3 regions of the Aliiglaciecola litoralis genome follow, and region 3 is predicted to be linked to each of the others. Evidence: predicted binding sites of a transcription regulator. Region 3 holds the regulator's gene; each other region holds the start of a gene.
What was found. The regulator sigma-54, encoded in region 3, starts transcription at its own class of promoters, with help from an activator protein. The targets are predictions, from matches to a motif close to GTTGGCACGNNNNTNGNNT.

Region 1: the regulator sigma-54 is predicted to act here: its motif matches at 780-798, upstream of flgA (flagellar basal body P-ring formation chaperone FlgA).
Region 2: the regulator sigma-54 is predicted to act here: its motif matches at 966-984, upstream of dkgB (2,5-didehydrogluconate reductase DkgB).

Annotation. Positions count from the first base shown of each region.
Region 1 is NZ_BAAAFD010000005.1:245,933-248,210, reverse strand. It holds gene ABD036_RS10940 (chemotaxis protein CheV) at 1-760, opposite strand, end outside; gene flgA (flagellar basal body P-ring formation chaperone FlgA) at 927-1,646, shown strand; gene flgM (flagellar biosynthesis anti-sigma factor FlgM) at 1,784-2,116, shown strand; gene flgN (flagellar export chaperone FlgN) at 2,172-2,278, shown strand, end outside.
Region 2 is NZ_BAAAFD010000012.1:13,612-15,889, reverse strand. It holds gene dkgB (2,5-didehydrogluconate reductase DkgB) at 116-922, opposite strand; gene rplK (50S ribosomal protein L11) at 1,293-1,721, shown strand; gene rplA (50S ribosomal protein L1) at 1,725-2,278, shown strand, end outside.
Region 3 is NZ_BAAAFD010000020.1:18,008-20,285, reverse strand. It holds gene hpf (ribosome hibernation promoting factor) at 1-250, opposite strand, end outside; gene ABD036_RS18565 (RNA polymerase factor sigma-54) at 277-1,755, opposite strand; gene lptB (LPS export ABC transporter ATP-binding protein) at 1,817-2,278, opposite strand, start outside.

The DNA.
Region 1 (2,278 bases), on a different contig from region 3:
CTGCGGTCAGCGTATAACCATCCATTTCCGGCATTTCGATATCGGAAACCAAGACCCCCACTTTATCAGTGACATCGCCCGTCTCTGCAGCAATTTCCTTGAGTCTTTCTAATGCTTCGAGTCCATTTTTTGCGACTTCTATTTTTAGTCCTAAAGCAGTAAGGGCTTTCTTGACCTGATTTCGAGCAACCGATGAATCGTCAGCGATGAAAATAATTTTATCCTGCTCTGCATTTTGAGCCATATTTAAGTCAGCGGCTAGCTCATCGCTTACTTCCGCATTTAACGGAGATATTTCATTGAGGATCTTTTCAACATCAAGGATTTCAATTAATTCGTTTTCAACTTCAGTCACTGCCGTTAAATAACTGGCTTTACCCGTACCTTTGGGTGGCGGCATGATGGCATCCCAGTTGGTATTGATTATACGCTCAACTGAACCAACCAAAAATCCTTGAACCGAGCGGTTATACTCGGCAATGATAATAAAGGCATTACTCACGTCTTCTATTTTTCGACCGCCGGTTGCCATGCTTAAATCGATTACTGAGATGGTTTGACCGCGGATGTGCGCAACCCCTCGAACTAAAGCATTCTGTTTGGGAATGGACGTTAGAGGTGGACATTGAAGAACTTCGCGCACTTTGAACACGTTAATACCAAAGCGCTGTCTACCAATTAATTTAAACAGCAAAAGTTCTAATCGGTTTTGACCAACCAGTTGCGTTCTTTGATTTACAGAGTCAAGAATTCCTGACATAGACCACCCCAAAAATAAAGTAGGCACAATTGTTGCGTCGTACCAATTAATAATACCAATAAATGCATAAAATGCCGATTATCACTGAGATAACGACTGAAAATTGACGCTTTTATTGGTAAATACAGTCAATTCATAAGCATAGACAAAATGGCGGCAACTGAACATGAAAAAATTACGAATTCGAACAATCAAATACGTATTGCTCGCATTTGGTCTGGCCACCACTGCACCTTTAACGGCTTCAGAACAAATTAATTTAGCCCATCAACAACTTCTTGAATCTGCGAAAAACTATGTGTTTCAAGCGCTAACTCAAGGTGCTGTTAACCAAGATACTAGCCTGTCCGTTGAAGCAACGCCACTGGATACTCGAATCGTTATTCCTGAGTGCCAAAGCGACTACGTTTTCAGTGCCAGTGATGAAACCTTGCGTCAGAGTAATATAACCGTGCGAGCAGAATGCCCTGATAATGATTGGTATTTATATTTGATGGTAAAAGCCGTTCGTATCCAACCGGTAGTCGTGCTCACCCGAGCAATGAGTCCGGGAGCTGTGCTAAATGAAAATAGTGTAAAATTGGTAATGATGGACAAAAACTTGATCCGCACCAGCACGTTTTCTGATGTGAATACGGTTTTAGGAGCGAGATTAAAAAAGCGCAGTCGCCCAGGGCAACCCATAGTGCCTGGTCAACTGTGTTTCGTATGTAAAGGTGACAGCATTGTGATCATAGCCAGCGGCGGCGGGGTGAACATAAAAGCATCCGGGATCGCCCAACAAGACGGTAATCTTGGCGACACTATTGCGGTTAAAAACAGTCGTTCACAAAAATTAGTGCATGCGCAAGTAGTTGATACTAGACAAGTAGAGGTGCAGATCTAAGTGAATTAGCGTACACTATAGGAACCTTGTGGGTGCTAGCCTTGTTTCCGATATACACTTTTTTGTAAATTAGCACTAAAGATCCTCAATCAGAGGCCGATACACAATGTGAGGTAATTTAGGTATTCGAGGTCATTATGACAGTTAACAATGTAAACAACGGCAATCAAAAGCCGCAGTTAGAGAACCAGAGGCTTAATCAACAACAAGCCCAAAATCAAACTGCTGCCCAGTCAACGGCGAAACAAGCGCAAGCGGCTGCGGCACCAAGACAAGATTCTGTATCCTTGACACAATCTGCACAGCAGTTGAGTCAGGTGCAAAAGAAGTCGACTGATGCACCTGTAAATCAGGAAAAAGTCGACAAACTCAAAAAAGCCATCCAAAATGGTGAGTATCGTGTTAACCCAGATGTGTTAGCACAAAAAATTAGCACTCTTGAAGCACAAATATTTGGCATTAAAGACTAATACTTTTCACTTTGATGCCAAATCGTTTAGCTTCACATAACTAAAGCAAAGCTAAATGAAAAACTTAATACCTCACCTCGAAAAACAAAAACAACACCTTGACACCCTGACGGGGTTGCTTGAGTCCGAACTGCATCTTATTAGTACGCGAGACGCTGAAAC
Region 2 (2,278 bases), on a different contig from region 3:
GTCTTTTTGCGTTTAGTCATCCTAAAGAACAGTCACTAATTAATCACCTCAACCGTCATCCTCGAAGTGCTCTTGGTCGAGGATCTGTTGGCATGACTATTAAAGCAGCACGAGACTACCAGTCAGGCGAAAAATCTGGGTCAATAAACCGCTTACCTGTATCCAACTTAGCAATGCGATCCATTTCATCTGGCGTTAGCCGAAGCTCTTTTGCCGCAAAGTTTGATTCGATATGTGCTTTGTTTGTCGATGCTGGGATGGGCACTAACCCTTGTTGTAATTGCCAAGCAAGGGCAACCGATGCAACTGAGACACCGTGTTCATCGGCGATATCATTTAGCACTTTGTCTTCCATAATCTTACCATTACCCAGCGGCATGTAACCTACAACCGTGATGTCGTGACGCTGACAAAATTTTACTAAGTCTGTATTTTGGAAGTAAGGATGCACTTCTACTTGATTACAGGCAATATTTTCTTTACCTATAACTGAGAAGGCTTCTTCTAGCAGTGGCGCGGTGAAATTAGACAACCCGATCGCTCGGGTATAGCCCTTATGCATGCAATCGACCAGTGATTTTAGATAGCTTTCTATTGGCACCTTACGATCTGGAGAAGGCCAGTGAATTAATAGTAAGTCAACATAGTCGGTTTGTAATTTATCGAGACTCTCCTCAACACTACTGACAAACTTTTCAGCATTAAAGTTATCGAACCACACCTTTGTAGTAAGGAAAATGTCGTCACGTTTGACTGAAGAGTTGGCTATCGCTTCGCCAACAGTCTCTTCATTGCCGTATATTTGCGCCGTGTCTATGTGGCGAAAGCCAATTTCTAGGGCATCTGTAATCGCTTGCTTTAGAGATTCGCCTTCTAATCGAAAAGTACCAAATCCAGGGCTGGGTAGAGTTACCTGATACATAGTTTCTCCTTCATAATTAAATAAGTATTGCGAGTTTGATACCATGAAATACTCGTGCCAAATCCTATTTAATTGATTTTTATAGAATAATCTCAATATGGATTTTATGATTGGAACTAAAATTTACGATTTTTGAAATTCTTTCACTCTTTATTCATCTGATATTTTGTGCAGAAGTAAACTTTTCTGTCTTGCGTTGTGCGGGATAGTTGAAGTGATGACGATAATAATACTGGATCTTTTCAATATTTAGGTTGCGTATATCTAAGAGCTAATCTATAATTCGCGACCCTTTATTTATATGGGAAGCCGATCGAGCAAACAATCTCAGTGTTTTGCGAGGCGCTTGACCCAAATTTGAGAGAAGAAAATGGCTAAGAAAATCACTGGCTTTATTAAGCTACAGGTTGCAGCTGGTTCTGCTAACCCAAGTCCACCAGTTGGTCCTGCACTAGGTCAAAAAGGTGTTAACATCATGGAATTCTGTAAAGCGTTTAACGCCGCTACAGACAGCCTTGATAAAGGTGCTCCAGTACCTGTTGTTATCACAGTATATGAAGACCGTTCATTTACCTTTGAAACCAAAACTCCACCTGCATCTTACTTGTTGAAGAAAGCAGCAGGCATCAAGAGTGGTTCTGGTCGTCCTAACACTGAAAAAGTGGGTAAAGTGACGCGCGCGCAATTAGAAGAAATTGCAAAGACTAAAGAACCTGATCTGACTGCAGCCGATCTTGAAGCTGCTGTTAACACCATCGCTGGCTCTGCACGCAGCATGGGTTTGGTAGTAGAGGGCTAAGACATGGCTAAATTATCTAAGAAAATGCGCGCTATTCGCGAGAAAGTCGACGCAAATAAAGAATACGAAATCAATGAAGCGGTTGCTTTGTTGAAAGAACTTGCCACAGCTAAATTTGCTGAAAGTGTAGACGTTTCAGTAAACCTTGGTATTGATGCACGTAAATCTGACCAAAACGTTCGTGGTGCAACTGTACTACCAAACGGTACTGGTAAAGACGTTCGCGTAGCGGTATTTACTCAAGGCGCAAACGCTGAAGCAGCGAAAGAAGCTGGTGCTGACATCGTTGGTATGGAAGACCTTGCTGATCTAGTGAAGAAAGGCGAAATGAACTTTGACGTAGTTGTTGCTTCTCCTGATGCAATGCGCGTTGTTGGTCAATTAGGTCAAATCCTAGGTCCACGTGGTCTTATGCCTAACCCTAAAACGGGTACGGTTACACCGGACGTTGCTACTGCAGTTAAGAATGCAAAAGCTGGCCAGGTTCGTTATAGAAATGACAAAAACGGCATCATTCACGCAAGCATTGGTAAAATTGCTTTTGAAGCAAACCAAAT
Region 3 (2,278 bases):
GTCGATCAAGCTTGTCGATCAAAGCATCAATTGCCGCGTACATATCGTTGTGCTCTGAAGTGGCGAATACTTCAGCTCCACTAAGGTGCAAAGTAGCTTCCGCTTTCTGATTGAGCTTTTCTACATTTAAGATCACATGCACATTATTGATGTGATCGAAATGTCGCTCCAATTTTGTAAATTTAGTGTCTACATAGTCTCGCAATGAATCTGTAATTTCTACATGATGGCCAGTAAGGTTAATTTGCATAAAGCGTATTCCTTCTGTTGATGAACTTAAAGTAAGCTCTTGCGTTGGTTAGACGGTGGGATATTTAACGACTCCCGGTATTTTGCAATTGTCCGGCGTGCGACCTGAATACCTTGGTCAGCCAGCAATTCGGCAATTTTACTATCACTCAGTGGCTTGTTGGGAAGCTCTGCAGCGACGAGTTTCTTGATCAAAGCGCGTATTGCAGTGGAAGAACATTCTCCTCCAGAATCTGTTGCAACATGACTAGAGAAGAAGTACTTCAGTTCATAAATACCTCTGGGCGTATGCATGTACTTTTGAGTGGTCACCCGAGAAATCGTTGACTCGTGCATATCGACCATTTCAGCCACATCATTTAGCACCATAGGCTTCATCATCTCTGGGCCATGTTCAAAAAAGCCGACTTGTTGCTGTACAATACAGTTAGCAACCTTGAGTAGGGTATCGTTGCGGCTTTCCAAGCTTTTAATGAACCATTTTGCTTCTTGCATATGAGAGCGAATGAACTGGCTATCGCTGCTATTTTTAGCACTGCGACTCATAGCCGCGTATTGTTGATTGACATTCAGTTTGGGTAAACTATCTGGATTAAGTTCCACCTGCCAACGTCCATTTTTTTTCATTACAGATACATCAGGAATGACATATTCTGGTTCGCCAATCAATAATGCGCTGCCAGGACGAGGATTCAAGGTTTGCAATAATCGCATTACCTCACGCAGTTCATCTTCCTTTAGACGGGTTTTGCGCATTAACGTGCGATAGTCTTTGCTGCTCAACAAATCAGCATGTTCGGTAATTAATAACTTTGCTTCTTCTAACCAAGGTGTGTCTGGCGCAAATTGATTAAGTTGTACCATCAAACATTCTTGCGGAGAGCGCGAACCTGAACCGATAGGATCAAACATCTGAATGCGTTTAAGGACACATTCCACTTCATCTAATTCGACGTCATCATGATCTAGACTGGCCAACACTTCTTCGGTCGAAATGGTTAAATATCCAGATTCATCAATTGAGTCGATAATAGCAACAGCAATCGCTGTATCTAATTCTGACATGTGAGTCAGACGCATCTGCCAAATCAAATGATCTTGGATGTTGTCGCTGGTTTCACCTTGAAATATCTGATCGTCGTCACCTCCACCACTAGACGAAATAGAGGCTGGTGCAGATGATGCGCTGATGTATTCATCCCACGTGCTGTCAATCGGTAACTCGTCTGGTATATCGCCTTTTTCTAAGGCTTCATTGGTATCCATCGAATCGGCACTGGCGGTGGCTGTCTCTTCTGAAAATTTGTCGTCATTGCCTTTAAGCGCTGAATCGCCAGTTGGAAAATCGGAGTTATCTTCCATTTCCAGTAGCGGATTGGATTCCAATGCTTCTTGAATTTCCTGTTGTAAATCTAGCGTAGACAACTGCAGCAGCCTGATAGCCTGTTGCAGCTGCGGCGTCATTGTAAGTTGCTGGCTAAATTTTAGTTGTAACGAGGGTTTCATTGATGTTTTGTTTTCTTACTCAGTTAGCCTGAAAGCTTTGGTTAAACTCGACATACCTTTACTATAGCTTGAATTGCTCGCCTAGGTATACATCTCTCACTTGTTGATTGTTTAATACTTCTTCTGCAGTCCCCGAGGCAATTAGTTCACCATGACTGACAATGTATGCTTTTTCGCATACATCAAGGGTTTCACGCACGTTATGGTCGGTTATCAGAACACCAATACCGCGGTCGCGCAAATGTTGAATTATTTTTTTGATATCGTTAACCGAGATTGGGTCAACACCAGCAAAAGGCTCATCTAACAAAATGAACTCGGGATCCGCGGCTAGGGCGCGTGCAATTTCAACTCGACGCCGTTCTCCTCCCGATAAACTCATTCCTTGGCTGTTACGTATATGATTAATGTTAAATTCGTCAAGTAATGCATCGGCCTGCTGTTCTCGCTCATCAGAACTCAATTCTTTGCGGGTTTGCAAAATAGCCATAATATTCTGATAGACCGTCAGCTTTCGGAAGAT